2 regions of the Desulfovibrio subterraneus genome follow, and region 1 is predicted to be linked to the other one. Evidence: predicted binding sites of a transcription regulator. Region 1 holds the regulator's gene; the other holds the start of a gene.

Evidence for each region. The regulator sigma-54, encoded in region 1, starts transcription at its own class of promoters, with help from an activator protein. The targets are predictions, from matches to a motif close to CTGGCACGGNNNNTGCTT.
Region 2: a site for sigma-54 is predicted at 1,631-1,648, ahead of HUV30_RS04110 (DUF8043 domain-containing protein). Genes of this name have one in related genera too.

The regions. Positions count from the first base shown of each region.
Region 1 covers NZ_BLVO01000013.1:925,586-933,446, forward strand. Annotated here, with positions in the region: gene pyrG (CTP synthase) at 1-852, shown strand, start outside; gene kdsA (3-deoxy-8-phosphooctulonate synthase) at 1,028-1,849, shown strand; gene HUV30_RS10990 (KdsC family phosphatase) at 1,839-2,360, shown strand; gene lptC (LPS export ABC transporter periplasmic protein LptC) at 2,362-2,973, shown strand; gene HUV30_RS11000 (LptA/OstA family protein) at 2,960-3,496, shown strand; gene lptB (LPS export ABC transporter ATP-binding protein) at 3,502-4,224, shown strand; gene rpoN (RNA polymerase factor sigma-54) at 4,460-5,884, shown strand; gene hpf (ribosome hibernation-promoting factor, HPF/YfiA family) at 5,989-6,528, shown strand; gene HUV30_RS11020 (PTS sugar transporter subunit IIA) at 6,540-6,989, shown strand; gene rapZ (RNase adapter RapZ) at 7,005-7,861, shown strand, end outside.
Region 2 covers NZ_BLVO01000012.1:19,006-26,866, forward strand. Annotated here, with positions in the region: gene HUV30_RS04105 (glycosyltransferase family 9 protein) at 1-1,546, shown strand, start outside; gene HUV30_RS04110 (DUF8043 domain-containing protein) at 1,708-2,313, shown strand; gene HUV30_RS04115 (hypothetical protein) at 2,317-2,667, shown strand; gene era (GTPase Era) at 3,046-3,960, shown strand; gene HUV30_RS04125 (YggS family pyridoxal phosphate-dependent enzyme) at 4,102-4,833, shown strand; gene HUV30_RS04130 (motility protein A) at 4,864-5,625, shown strand; gene HUV30_RS04135 (OmpA/MotB family protein) at 5,681-6,529, shown strand; gene HUV30_RS04140 (OmpA/MotB family protein) at 6,531-7,262, shown strand; gene HUV30_RS04145 (flagellar basal body-associated FliL family protein) at 7,310-7,807, shown strand; gene fliN (flagellar motor switch protein FliN) at 7,847-7,861, shown strand, end outside.

The DNA.
Region 1 (7,861 bases):
GCCATCATGCTGCGCCTTCCTGCCAAGAATGCGGATCTTGCCGCATGGCAGAAGCTCATCCATACCTTTAACAATCCTGTGGGCACTGTGCGCATAGGTATTGTGGGCAAGTACGTGGACCTCAAGGAAGCGTACAAGAGCCTGCACGAAGCATTGGTGCACGGCGGCCTTGCCAACAAGGTGAAGGTGGAGCTCGAGTATGTGAACTCGGAAGAGATAACCACCCACAACGTCAAGAAGATGCTCAAGGATCTCGACGGCATCCTCGTGCCCGGCGGCTTCGGCCTCCGCGGTGTGGAAGGCAAGATTATCGCCATCCGCCATGCCCGTGAAAACAAGATTCCCTTCTTCGGCATCTGCCTTGGTATGCAGCTTGCGGTTATCGAGTACTCCCGCAATGTGCTGGGTCTTGAAGGCGCCACTTCTGAAGAATTTGATGAAATGGCCAAGGACAAGGTTATCTACCTGATGACCGAATGGTACGATTTCCGCCGCCAGGCTACTGAAAAGCGTGACGAAAGAAGCGACAAGGGTGGCACCATGCGTCTGGGAACTTACCCCTGCGTGCTCAAGCCCGAAACCAATGCCATCCGCGCTTACAATGTTGAGAACATTGAAGAACGCCACCGTCATCGTTTCGAATTCAACAAGGCCTACTTCCAGCGCCTTGAAGAGGCCGGACTGGTGTTCTCCGGGCTGTCTCCCGATGGTGAGTTGGTTGAAATCGTGGAAATCAAGGAGCATCCCTGGTTCCTCGGCTGCCAGTTCCATCCGGAATTCAAGTCCACTCCGATGAACCCGCACCCGCTGTTTCGCGAGTTCATCAAGGCTTCCAAGAAGAACAAGGCGTAACTGCCGGTGCTGCCTGACACCGGAAAACTGCCGGTGGACATTCCTGCCTATTCCTAAGAGGTTCGATCGGGGGCTCACACTTGTGTGCCCCCGATTTTGTGCTTTCTTTCAAGGCATGATTGCGGTAGGTATTTGATCTTGTGATCTTGACGCTAAACAGGATAGTAATTTCAGCATGTACGCACAGTTAGCTAAGCCATTGTACGATTCGTTCGTTTCCGGCCCCTTTGTGTTCGCAGGCCCCTGCGCACTTGAAAGCTTCGAACTGGCTCTGGAAACCGCCCATGCGGTGAAGGAAGCTGCTTCAGCCTGCGGCCTGACCGCCGTTTTCAAAAGCTCTTATGACAAGGCGAACAGAACCTCCCTGAGCAGTTTCAGAGGGCCCGGCATTTCCAAGGGGCTTGAGTGGCTCGCCCGTATCAAGGAAGAAACAGGTCTGCCGGTCGTAACCGACATACATGAACCGGAACAGGCGGCTCCTGTTGCTGAAGTGGCTGATATTCTGCAGATTCCCGCCTTTCTCTGCCGTCAGACAAGCCTGCTTCTTGCAGCAGCGCAGACCGGCCGCATAATCAACGTAAAGAAAGGGCAGTTCGTGGCCCCATGGGACATGAAGCCCGCACTGGACAAGCTTTTCTCCACGGGCAACCGTTGTATCCTGCTGACAGAACGGGGAGCCTCGTTCGGGTATAATAATCTTGTTGTCGATTTCCGCTCCCTCCCCATCATGCAGTCGTTCGGTGTCCCCGTTGTTTTTGACGCCACCCATTCGGTTCAGCTGCCGGGCGGGCAGGGCGGTTGCTCGGGCGGAGACAGGCAGTACGTTCCCAAGCTGGCCCGCGCTGCCGTTGCCGCAGGGGTAAATGGTGTATTCCTCGAATGCCACCCCGATCCGGACAAGGCTCTTTGCGACGGCCCCAACAGCTGGCCGCTGGAAAAGCTTGCTCCGCTACTCAAAGACCTCTCCACCATATGGAACATAGATTATGCATGCTGAGCAGGTAGCCAAAGATATCAAGGTGATCGTGCTGGATTGCGACGGCGTGCTCACTGACGGCGGCCTGTACTACGATTCCGAGGGCAACGTCTCCAAAAGGTTCAATGTGCAGGATGGCCTTGGCATCAAGGTTGTGCAGAAGGCGGGCATTCCCGTGGCCGTCATTACCGGTCTGGATTCCGAGGCCGTGAAGTCCCGCATTGCCTCTCTGGGTATTGATGATTATTTTGCAGGCTTCCTCGACAAGATGGAGTGCCTTGAGATTATCCGGTCCAAATACGGCGTATCCTTTGAGCACATGGCCTACGTCGGCGACGACTGGGTAGACCTTGGCCCCATGCGTGCCGTAGGGTTGCCCGTGGCCGTGGCCAATGCGCAGCCGGAAACCAAGGATATCGCTCTACTCGTGACGCAGGCGCGTGGCGGGGAAGGGGCGGTGCGCGAGGTTATCCGTTTTATTCTCAAGGCGCAGGGCAAGCTTGAACAGGCCATGAGCCGCTGGAACGTATAGAATGCGCAAGCGCTATTTTTTGATAGGTGCGGTACTTATCGGCGTTGCCGGGGCGGTTGTCATAAATTTTGCGACCGACAAGGCGGTGAACGAAATCCGTCAGGTTGTGCAAAAGGAACAGCACGGCCCGGAAAACGTGGTGGACCTGACGCTGAAAGGCATAGAGCTTCAGCAGGGTGAGCACGGCGAAGAGCTGTGGCGCCTCAAAGCCAAGGGAGCATGGTACGATCAGAAGGAAGGCGTGGTCCAGGTTTCCGACCCCGTGATTACCTATATTCTGAAGCCGGACAAACAGGAACTGGTGGTGCGTTCCGCACGCGGAGTGGTCAATCAGCAGGCCAGAGTTGCCCGGTTGTGGGAAAATGTTGAAATTGAACGCGATGGCGGCTACATACGTACCAACCTGATTATCTACAACGGCACCAGTCACACTCTTAACATGCCCGGAGTTGCCCATTTTGACGGTCCGGATCTGTTTGGCAACGCAACCAACGTGACCTGGTATCTTAACGAAAACCTCGTTCGGGCGGAAAAGGACGTTTCAGTCGAAATGCTGGTCCGTCAACGCCTGGATGATTTAGCGGAAGGAGAAATCAAGGATGCTTCGCATTAGCCGCTGGCTTATGGCCTTTTGCCTCGTAATGCTTTTCGCCGGAGTGGTGCATACCGCGCAGGAAGGCGAAATGGTTCCCATCAAGGTTACCTCCGACAAGCTATCTTATGATGCAACAGGGCAGAAAGTTACTTTTGAGGGGAATGTGCATGTGACACACCCCGATGCCCAGCTCTGGTCCAAGAAAATTGTCATTCTGCTTACGGCAGACGACGCCAAGGCAAAAACAAAGAGTGAAGATGATTCCGCCATGGACCCCGGCCAGATCGACAAGATCATCGCCGAGGGCGATGTGCGCGTGAAAATGACCGACGGCAAGACCGGCAACTGCCAGAAAGCCACATATAATCTTGGCACCGGCATTCTGGTCATGGAAGGTTCTCCGGTTCTCACGGACGGCCCCAACAGCATTCAGGGTGATATCATCAATTTCTACGTGAAGGAAAACAAGAGCGAAGTGATCGGCTCTTCCGCTCTTCCCGTAGAGGCTCTTTTCTCCGCTCCCAAGCGCACCAAGAAGTAGGCAGCATGTCGTTTCTTGAAGCAGAGACACTGCATAAGGTGTATGGAAAACGAGAGGTAGTGCGCGGCATTTCCCTGAGTATGAAGCAGGGGGAAGTGGTGGGACTTCTCGGGCCCAACGGTGCCGGCAAGACCACAACCTTCTACATGCTGATCGGCATGGTGAAGCCCACAAGCGGCATCGTGAAGTATGACGGCAGCGAGATCACCGACTGGCCGCTCCACGAGCGCGCCCGCGTGGGATTGAGCTACCTTCCCCAGGAAAGCTCGGTGTTCCGCAAGCTGACCGTGCGCCAGAATCTCGAACTCATTCTTGAGCACACGGACATGTCCAAGGCTCAGCAGAACAAGCGTGCCGACACCTTGCTCGAAGAATTTCGCATCACGCATATTGCCGATTCCATGGCCATGCACCTTTCCGGTGGTGAACGCCGCCGTCTCGAAATTGCCCGCGCCCTCATCCGCAAGCCCCGCTTTATCCTGCTTGATGAGCCCTTTGCCGGCATCGATCCGCTGGCAGTGGATGATATTCAGGCCATTATCCGCGGCCTGAGCGACAGGGGTATCGGCGTACTCATTTCTGACCACAACGTCAGGGAAACACTCAATATCTGCGACAGGGCGTACCTTGTCTTCGAAGGGCAGATCATCCTCAACGGAACACCGGCTCAGATTGTTAACGATCCCAAAGCGCGACGCGTCTATCTGGGAGAAGGTTTCTCTTTGTAAGGTTGATGCTTTTCTCTGGCAACTCTCTAAAAAATATCGAGAAGAGATTCTTCTATGCCGCAAAAGCCCGATTTTCGGGCTTTTCTTTGTTGCATGGTTCTTGCTTGTATGGCAAAAAGGACTCGTATATAGAAATTTTGGAATGCTTCTTGATAGGGGTGGCTTTTCATAACGCAAACCGATCTTACCTGCCGCAGGTTCCTGCGCGGGGTAACTTCTCCGGATAGCATCACGTATGGCACTTGAACTCCGTCAGCAACTAAAGCTCTCTCAGCAATTGGTCATGACTCCCCAATTGCAGCAGGCAATCAAACTGCTGCAATTGTCCCGTCTTGAACTCATGGAGACTGTTCAGCAGGAACTGCTCGAGAATCCGTTTCTTGAAGAATCCCCTGAATCGCTGGTTCCGGCAGATGCTACGGAAAAGGCTGAACTTCGATCCGAGGCTCAGGAAGGATATGACAAGGAACTGGCCTCCAATGCCGACTGGGAAGACTATCTCGGCGATTTTTCAAGCACCACCAAACAAGTTGCCTCCCGCGAAACCGAAATCCCTGAAGAAGGTTCTTCCTTCGAAGCCCGCTTATCTTCACGCCCTTCACTTGACGGCCACCTCTTCTGGCAATTGACCCTTTCCCGGGTGACCGAACGCCAGCAGGGCATCGGCGAAATCATTATCGGCAACATAGGTTCCAACGGTTATCTGCATGCTTCAGTGCAGGAAATGGCTGAAATGGCCGGTGCCGAGGTGGAAGAGGTGGAAGAGATGCTGCACAGGGTTCAGCGTTTCGACCCTGTCGGTGTGGCCGCCCGTTCTCCTCAGGAATGTCTGCTCGTTCAGATAGAGGTGCTTGGCTACGATCGTGACCCCGTGCTTGTCGAATTGGTACGTGATCATCTGGAAGATCTGGAGAAACGCCGCTATAAGCCCCTGTGCCGCAAGTTCCGGATCAATATGGATGACCTCAGGGAATATCTTGAGCTTATCCAGACGCTGGACCCCATGCCGGGTGCCAGTTTCGGCACCAGTGAACCGCATTATGTGGCTCCGGACGTGTTCGTGCACAAGTATGACGGCGAATTTGTCATCATTTTAAACGACGACGGGTTGCCCAGTCTTCAGCTGAGTGATATTATTGATACCCTTCCTCAGGTTTCCGGACCTGACAAGGACTACTTCCAGGAGAAAATGCGTTCTGCGTCCTGGCTCATAAAGAGCCTGCATCAGAGGCAGCGCACACTCTACAAGGTTATGGAGAGTATCGTAAAATATCAGCGCGGATTTTTTGAAGAGGGTGTCACGGCTTTAAAGCCTCTGATTCTCAAGGACATTGCAGACGATATCGGTATGCACGAGTCCACGGTGAGCCGAATTACCACCAGCAAGTACGTGGCAACCCCTCATGGTATTTTTGAACTCAAGTTCTTCTTTAACAGTGCCATCGGCATGGATGATGGCAGTTCTGTGGGCTCGGAGAGCGTCAAAGCGCTCATCAAGCAGCTGATCAGCGAGGAAAATTCCAAGCGTCCCCTGAGTGATGAGCGAATCGGTGAAATTCTCAAAGAAAAATTACAATTGAATATTGCCCGCAGAACCGTTGCGAAGTATCGTACAGCTATGGACATCCCCTCATCGTCCAAGCGGAAGTCCGCTTTTTAACGGAGGGGGGCTTCCTGCAACGCCATGGGCGGTCAGGATGCAAACCACAGACGCCAGAGGCATGACTGCACATGCAGTCTCCTGAACACTCCAAGGAGGCATATATGAACATCGCATTCACATTCAAGAACTTCGAGCCTTCCGACCATCTCAAGAAGTATGCCCGCCGTCGTTTTGAAAAGCTTGGCAAGTTCCTGACTGCACACGGCAAGTCCGAAATGCAGGTTGGAATGAGCGTGGATAACTACCGTCACAAGATTGATGTGACGCTGGTTGCGGACGGTCTGAATCTGTCTGCCAATGAAAAGTCCGAGGACATGTACGCCACTGTTGACCTTGTGTTCGACAAGCTTGCTTCGCAGGTGAAGAAGCATTCCGAAAAGAACAAGGACCATCGCAGAGGTGCGGAACTGGCTCTGCGCGAAGACGTGTTCAGCTATGCGGACACTGCTGCCGGCCGCGAGCGCACCATCGTCGGGACCGACCACTTCACGCCCAAGCCGATGGGAATTGACGAGGCTGCACTGCAGCTTGACTCGCTTAATTTCGAGTTCCTTGTGTTTCTGAACGCGGAAACCGAGCGCGTCAATGTCATCTACCGCCGCGAAAACGGAGACTTCGGTCTCATCGATCCTACCATCTAGGACGCTGAAAAATGAAACTGGGTGATTACCTGGATAAAGAAATGATTCTGCCCGAGCTTACCGCCAGCACCAAGGAAGAGGTGCTGGCGGAGCTCGTTGAGCGTGTTGTTGAGGTTTATCCTTCTCTGGATAGGGAACGAGTTCTGTCTGTTTTGAAAGAACGTGAAAGCCTCGGCACCACGGGCATCGGAGACGGAATTGCCATTCCTCATGGCAAGCTGGACTCTCTCGACCGCATTATCCTTGTTGCGGGCCGCAGCATAAAGGGCGTAGACTTCGAGGCTCTGGACTTCAAGCTCTGTAACATCTTTTTTCTGGTCCTTGCTCCCGAACAGGTTGCAGGTGTACATCTGCGCATTCTGGCGCAGATATCCCGTCTGTTAAAGGACAAGGAATTCAGAAGCGCCATCCTTACCGCTTCCGGTACCGAAGAACTCTGGCAGTTGCTTGGCAACGCCTGATAGAGCCTGTCAAACATGGACTCTCCTGTAGCTCCCTCATTTCCCATTCTTGTGGTCACCGGTTTATCCGGCGGTGGCAAGAGTACCGTGCTCAGAGTGTTCGAGGATCTTCGATATTACACCATCGACGGTCTTCCCGTTACGCTTGCGCTGCAGATGGTTTCCATTCTTGATGAGCGGAGCCTCGCCAAGTATCGCGGGCTGGTGCTCGGCATGGACCTGCGTCACATTGAGTTCGACAGTGGTTTTGATGCCATTCTGCAGGCCATGCGCGAAAAGGGGCTTGCCCCGGCGATCATTTTCATGGAAGCGCGGCCCGATGTCATCGTGCGGCGCTACAAGGAAACCCGCCGCCCCCATCCGCTCGAAAGCGGAGGCCTTGGGCTTGAACAGGCTATGGAGACGGAGCGCAGGTTGTTGGAGCCTGTGCGTGCAATGGCAGACCTTGTCATAGACACGTCCGACTATTCCATTCATGACATCCGGCGCATCATCCAGCAGAAATGGACCATTCTGGAAGGCAACAGGCGCAGCATGCGCGTGCATCTGCTGACCTTCGGCTTCAAGTACGGCACACCTGCCGAAGCGGACATGGTGTTTGACCTGCGCTTTCTTCCCAACCCGTATCACGAGCCTGAACTGCGCCCGCTGTCGGGTAAGGACCCGGCCATTTCGCAGTACGTGCTCGGGGCAGGCGTCGGGAAAGAGTATCTGGAAAGGCTGACCGAATTTCTGCACTTCACACTCACCCAGATGGAGGGTGAAGGGCGTTATCGCGCCACGGTCGCCATAGGATGCACGGGCGGCAGGCACAGATCGGTCGCCGCAGCCGAGGCGCTATTTGAGGCTTTGAAAAACTTTGATTTTGCTGT
Region 2 (7,861 bases), on a different contig from region 1:
CAGAAACTGGCGCGATGCGCTGGGCAGCCTGTGGCTGTGGGGTGAAGGTCCGGCCCGTTCCTTTGCGCCGGATGTGGTGCTGAACCTGACGGCCACGACCAGCGTTCGACTGCTGGCATCACACCTTGCCTCGCGCAGCAGCGGTCAGGTTCCGTCCGAATGTGCATCCGGTCAGGATGTGTCCGGCGACGCGGCGGCTGCACATGGCGCGGGTCTGCGCGGATTCGGGTTGGATTCCTTCGGCTTCAGCGTGAACAGCGATCCGTGGAGCACCTTTTTGCAGGCATCCACACGCCTGCGAGGCTGCAGCCCCTTTAATCTGGTGGACCTGTATCTCATGGCGGCCGGTCTGGGCGATGGCGAACGCCGGTACGAGCTGCGAGCGCCGGAAGCGGACAGTCTGGCAGAAGCCGATGCCTTGCTGTGCGAAGCGGCTTCCAGCGAGGACGTCAGGGGCTATGTGGCCTTCCAGCTGGGCGCAAGCGAAGATCGCAGGCGCTGGCCGCTGAAGCATTTTGCCGAACTCGGCGACAGGCTGTGGCGCGAAGAAAGGCTTCTGCCCGTGTTGCTCGGTGCAGGGAACGAAGCACATCTTGCCGGACGCTATGCGCAGATGGCATCTGCACCCCATGCAAATTTCATAGGCCGCACCACGCTGCCCGTGCTGGCCGCACTGCTCACCCGCATGCGTCTGCTCATTACCAACGACACAGGCACCATGCACCTTGCCGCCGGTCTTGGCGTGCCTGTTCTGGCGGTATTTCTGGCAACGGCCCAGCCGTGGGACACCGGCCCGTATGCCGAGGGCAGCTGCACGCTGGAGCCGGATATGGACTGCCATCCCTGCCCCTTCGGCAAACCCTGCCCCAACGAGCTTGCCTGCCGCGGGCGTATTACGGCCGAAACTGTGTGTGCGCTTGCCCGCCATTGGCTGCACAGCGGCGCATGGGCTGTTCCTGCGGAACTCGGAACAGGGCAGGGGCAATCCGGCTGCGGGGCGCGCGTGTGGCGATCGTGCAGGGATGACGGGGGCTTCATGGACCTTGTGTCTCTTTCCGGTCACGAGGATACCGACCGCACCCGCTGGGTGCGGCAGCAGCGGTATTTCTATCGTCAATTTCTTGACCGTGAACCGGCGGCACAGCTTGCCGCTGTAGGCATCCGTTCCGTTATCGGGCTGGCGGAAAGTGAATCTCTTTCGCCAGAACTGCGCGCAACGGCTGTTGCCGAACTTGCCGCTTCCGTCCAGCTTCTGCACCTGCTTGCGGAGCAGGGCAGGGTGCTCGCCGTGCGGGCGACGGAAACTACCAAACAGCGTTTTCTGGGTACATGGCAGCGGCTGCAAACCCTGTGGGACAACAGCAGATTGCTGAATGTGCTCGGTTATTTGTGGATGTGCGAATCGCAGGAGGCGGGCAGCGACCTTGCAACCGTGCTGGTGCTGGCGGAGCAGTACAAGGTGCTGGTTGCCACATGGCATGACAGCCTTTTTTCGCAGCAGGATTCAGGGGAACAAGGTTCAGGGGAGCAAGATTTGGGGGCATGATTCCGGAGACTGCCCGGGCATGTCCGTTTCCGGCGTATTGACCAGAATGCACGGCGGTTGCCGTGCTTTTTGCGTTTGTCTGCGCTGGCACAATTTTTGTATTAAGAATGGCGTACCGGAAAATTATGGCCCCAGGGGGGCCCCGTATACAGGAGGGAACAATGATTGTTATCGATGGACAGCACACTGATATTCAGGTCGGCACCTTTGCCAACCTTGAACAGATTCTGGTGAAAGTGATGGAAGAAGGCTCACTGGACAATCGTATCGTCACCGACGTTCTGGTGAACAACGAGCCCTTCTCCGAAATTTATCCGCATCAGGCCGAAGATATTGAAGCCAGCGAAATTACTTCGGTAGAGATCAAGAGCGTACCCGTGGGCGAAATGGCCATGAGCATCACCCGCGAACTCTACAAGGTGGTGCAGATCATGGGCGACGGCGCAAAGCACGTTGCCGAACTGTTCCGTCAGGCAGACGATACCGAAGCACTGGAAATGTACCAGGACCTTCTGCAGGTCGTGCGTGACTTCCTGGGCATGATCGGCGTGCTGCGCAGCGAGTTCACCCTCAAGGACCACCCCGCCTTCAATGACGGTGTGGAAGAAATTTCCGATCTGTTCGGTGAAATGACTGAAGTCATGGAAAACGAAGACTGGATTCTGCTTGCAGATTTGCTGGAATACGAATTCCTTCCCGCCGTTGATCGCTGGAAGAATGTCATCCAGTTGCTGCGCGAAGATATCCGCAAGGTGAACAAGGGGTAAGTTATGGCCGATAGCCTTACATTGCTTGATCAGGCACTGTTTCTCGGGGAACAGGAGCTTCAGGCTCTTGCCGTGGGAGATGTGGACTCCGCCGATGAGAATGCAACTCGCCGGGGTAACCTTATCACCATGGCGTGGGACAAGCGTGAAGGCGTGGCGCTCGATGCCCTGCAGTGCAAGCTGCTCAAGCTGCAGACTCTGCAGGGGCTGCTCACGGAAGAAGCACGAAAGCTCCATGCCTCCCTCAAGAGCGAGCTTCAGAAAACGAAAAAACACTCCGCCCGGCTTCAGGGCTACAGGCAGGGGGCGCGCATAATGCCTTCCCACAGCCAGTTCGTGAGCAAGCAGGGTTAGTTTTTCCTCCTGATACGACAGGCCGGAAATGCGATATCGCGTTTCCGGCCTTTGTTTTTGCCTGAAGCACCTGTTTTGTACCGGCACCTGCCGCAACTGGCGTGGTGCCTCATTATTTTGCGGTTTACTCCCTTCCCACATTTCCGATTCCGTATATAATGATAGCGGCAGGCTTGACTTTCCGCTATGTCATGTGAAACATGCCTGTTCCGAAATCGACCCCGTGCAGCCAGACGCCATTGTTCCTCACGCGATCATTCCGGCGGCATCCGGGCAACCTTGTACATGATCCTGCCTGCAGATACCGGCGGGCGCATGCAGCAGGGGCCGATAAAACATACATACCGATGCGTATACCTGATCAGGAGACCATATACGATGAATGAAACAGAACACCGTTGCGGGTGGGTGGCCATGATGGGACCGCCGAACGCCGGCAAGTCCACTATGCTGAACGCCTTTCTGGGGCAGAAGGTGGCCATTGTCACCCCCAAGCCGCAGACGACCCGCCACCAGATCAGCGGCATTCTTTCCCGCCCTGATGCGCAGATTATCTTCATGGATACCCCCGGCATCCACCAGTTGCGCGGCAAAATGAACAAGATTCTGCTGCAGACCGCATGGCAGGCCATGAGCGGTGCAGACGTGATCATGGTGGTGCTTGACTCCGACCTGTACATCCGCAAGCCGGAATTTTTTGAAAATGACATCGAGCCGTTGAGCGAGGCGATTCTGAACGAGACCCGCCCCGTTGTCGTGGCTGTTAACAAGGTGGACCTCTTCCGCGACAAGTCGAAGATGCTGCCTTTTCTTGAGCGCCTCAGCAAGCTGTGGCCCAATGCCGAAGTTTTCCCCGTTTCCGCAAAGAATGCGGACGGCCTGACCAAGATTCTGGATCACATCAAAGCCAGACTGCCTGTCAGCCCCGCTCTCTATCCCGCCGACCAGCTCTCTACCATGCCCATGCGTTTCATGGCCGCAGAAGTGGTACGCGAAAAGCTCTTCCTCGACCTGCGTCAGGAATTGCCGTATTATACCGCTGTGGAGATTGAGAAATGGGAAGACACCGGCGACCGGATCATCGTGAACGCCATCATTTATGTCGCCCGCAAGACCCACAAGGCCATGGTCATCGGCAAGGGTGGCCTTACCCTGAAAAGCGTGGGCACCGCCGCCCGCAAGGAACTTCAGGAGATGACAGGCAAAAAGGTGCATCTCGAGCTGTGGGTGAAAATCCGCGAAGGCTGGACCGAGGATATCGGCTTCCTGCGTATGCTGGGGATGTCTTCGTAGCACAGGCACAGATGGCGGCTCCGGCCGCCATTTTTGTTATGCCGTCAATGCATCCGGACGTGTTCCGGTATTGCGGCACGGTTGAACGGATGAAACTGTGCGGCGCCGCGAATATGCGATGCCGCAATGGTCGGGTTTGATATGATGTCTGAACAGGAATCCGGCGCGCTCGCGGCGCGCTATCATGAGGTGCGGGAACGTATAGAGCTGGCAGCGCGAAAGGCGGGCAGGCAGCCCGGTTCCGTTTCGCTGGTGGCTGTTTCCAAGACGCATCCTGCCGAATCTGTTGAGGTTGTTGCCGGAGAAGGGCAGGTTGTCTTTGGCGAAAGTTATGTGCAGGAAGCACTCTCCAAGCAGGAATGCCTGTCGCATCTGGGCCTTGAGTGGCATTTCATTGGCCACCTGCAGAGCAAGAAGGCCAGGGATGTGGTGGGGCGTTTTGCCCTCATTCACGGCGTAGATAATATTAAGTTGGCACAGAATCTGCAAAATCGTATGGCAATGCTGCCGGTTACAAGCACCGGTGGCGACCTAAGTGTGCAAGACATCCTCATTCAGGTGAACATTGGCAGAGAGCCGCAGAAATCCGGCGTTGCCATTGAAGACCTTTTTTCCTTTGCCGAGGATGTTATCAAGTTGCCGCAACTGCGGCTGCGAGGGCTTATGTGCATGCCGCCCTTTCATTGCATAGGCGAGCTGGCATCCCCGTATTTCGCGCACTTGCGGGAGCTTAAGGAACAGGTCGAGCGGCACCTCGGCATGGCTTTGCCCCACCTTTCCATGGGTATGTCCCAGGATTTTGAGCAAGCCATTGCGGAAGGAGCAACACTGGTTCGCGTGGGTACCGATATTTTCGGAGAACGTCCTGCCTGATCCGCATGAGCGGGGAGAAGAGAGACTGTCATGGATTTGGCAACCATACTGGGCATAGTCATATCTTTCGGGCTTGTGGTGTCCGCCATCATGGCGGGCAGCAGCCTGCTGATCTTCATCGACATTCCGTCATTCCTCATCGTGTTCGGTGGTACCATCGGCGCGCTTCTGGTGAACTATCCGCTCGGCAAGGTGATTGCCGTGTTCGGCGTCATTAAAAAGACCCTGTTCGCCAAGGCTCAAAGTCCCACCACCATCATCGAACAGTTCATGGACTACGCCAACCGCGCCCGCCGCGAAGGCATTCTCTCTCTTGAACCCATCATCAAGGAAATTGACGACGCCTATCTGCGCAAGGGGTTGCAGCTTACGGTTGACGGCCTTGAGCCGCAGGCCATTCAGGAAATCATGGAAACAGAAATTTCCAATATCGAAGGCCGCCATGAGAGCGGGCAGGATATCGTGAAGGCCCTTGGTGAATACGCCCCCTCGCTCGGTATGATCGGTACGGTTATCGGTCTTGTGCAGATGCTGCAGACCATGAGTGACCCCAGTTCCATCGGTCCTGCCATGGCGGTTGCGCTCATAACCACATTTTATGGCGCTGTTCTTGCCAACCTTGTGTTCAACCCCATGGCGGGAAAGCTCAAGACGCGCAGCAAGGAAGAGATCCTGATCAAGGAAATGCAGATGGAGGGTATTCTCGCCATCTCCAAAGGGGAAAACCCGCGTATTATTCAGGAAAAGCTTTCGAGCTTCCAGCCCCCCAAGGAACGCAAGAGCGGTGATTAGCCTGCCCGCAGCCGGGCATGGCCCGCCCGAGGGGCGGTAAAAGGCGGAAACGGACATGGCCAGACGGAAGAAAAAGAAGGCCGGAGAAAGCGGGCCTGCATGGCTCGTCACCTTTTCGGACATGATGACACTCATGCTGACGTTCTTCGTGCTGCTGGTGAGTATGGCCGTTATTGATGAACGCCGTAAACTCACCGTGCTTCAGTCCATTTCCGGCCAGTTTGGTGAAGGGCTGGGCAGTTTCAATCCGGCTACCGTGAACAATCAGGCCCGGATTGTCGAACCCGGGGTAATGGATTTTGATACGGATTCGCTTGAGCCGCTCAAGGACATGCTCTGGGACGATCAGCGCGGCGATTTGAATTTTCAGGAAAACCAGTTCGTCCAGATACTGTCCATCAGCGACGAGGTGCTGTTTCGCCCCGGCTCCGTCGAGCTGAGTTCCGGGGGAATGCGGCTGGTTGACCGCATGCTTCCGTGGTTTTTGCGCATGCCGCATCCGCTTCTGCTCGCCGGTCACACAGCCGGCCTGCGGGAGGAAATGGGCGAAAACTACAAGGCGCTTCCGGCCGGAACCGAACGCCAGCTTTCTCCCTCGTGGGAAATGTCGTTTTTGCGGGTGATGAATCTGTACAGGTATCTGACATCGCGGGGCATGCCGCCTGAGCGGCTTTCCGTAGAGGGATTTGGCAGCTACCGGCCAAGGTGGACAGAAAAGACACCGGAAGGCCGCAAGCGAAACAGACGTGTGGATATCGTGCTGGACAAGCGCAACAAGGAATGGATCGACAAGATCGACATGCTGCGGGAAAAGGCGCGTGAGCGTCAGGGTGAATTCAATTACAAGGACTTCCGCTTCCGGTTAGGATTGCCGGGCGAAGGGCAGTCCGGAGCGGGAGAGTAGCATGGCCCGCAAGAAGGACAAAGGCGGCGGAGGAAGCGGAACTCCTGCGTGGCTTGTTACATTTTCCGACCTTGTGACGTTGCTGCTGACTTTTTTCGTGCTGCTTTTGAGCATGGCTTCCATGGACAGAGTCATGCTGGCACGCATGAGCCCGTTTCAGAGCCGTACGGACTACATAAGCCATCAGGGTGCGGGCAAAGTTCCCACCCGTGTGCAGGTGCTGCTGAAACTGCTTGAAGATCCTGCCTCTGCGCTGGACAAGCCGGAGCGAATAAAAGACCTGCTTTTTCCCGATGAGGTGCTGCCCCCTGACATTGATGTCAGCACGCTGGACAGAAACCTGAGAATATTGGAAAAACCCGAAGGGTTGGCTATAGTGCTGACCAATGACCTGCTCTTTGCACCCGGAAGCTATGCACTGAGCGACGGCGCCCGAACGTTGCTGGAACAGGTCGGGCTGATGCTGCAGTACTCAACTGCAGACTGCAATATCGCCGGTTTCTCTGACACGTCGCCCTCTTCAGGGATGGACAATTATGTCCTGTCAGGCAAGCGGGCTCTGGTGGTACTGGACTATTTTATTGCCATGGGATTTGATCCGACTCGTTTTTCCATAAGCGGGTACGGGCCTGACAAACCCGTGGCGGATAATGATACTGAAGGTGGGCGCGCCCAGAACAGGCGCGTGGAAATATTGCTCAAGACCACCCAGTGGATGGGCCGCTACATGTAGCGCACCTGGAAACGACATGACGGATGGCAAAACGAAAGGAGAGGCCTGTGGCTGAAGAGGAAAAGGAAAAGAAGAAAGGCGGAAAGCTCAAGTGGATCATTCTGATAGTTCTGCTGCTCGTCCTGCTTGGCGGCGGCGGGTTCGTCGCCTGGAAGTTCTTCTTCAGCAAGCCGACCGGGGAGACTGACCAGCCCCAGCAGGTGCAGCTGGACGCGAATGCGCAGGGTGAATCAAGCCCCAAGGATGCGCAGGTGGTCACTCTGCCCACGTTTCTCGTGAACCTTGCGGACCCGCTGGGCCGCAGGTACATTAAGCTGACTCTGGACGTAGAAGTGGTCAATCCCGAGATCGCCAAGGAACTGGAAGCTGCGCAGGCCAAGGTGCGTGATGCTGTTATCCTGCTGCTTTCCAGCAAGTCCTATGCGGATCTTGCCCCCCTTGAGAACAAGATTCTTCTCAAGAATGAGCTGGTGACGCGCCTGAACCAGATTCTGGGCGGCTCCAAAGTGGTGCGGGTGTATTTTACCGAGTTGGTGATTCAGTAACGGCATGCAACCTGAACCTTTCCACAAGGAAGGTGAGATATGGCAGACGAAATA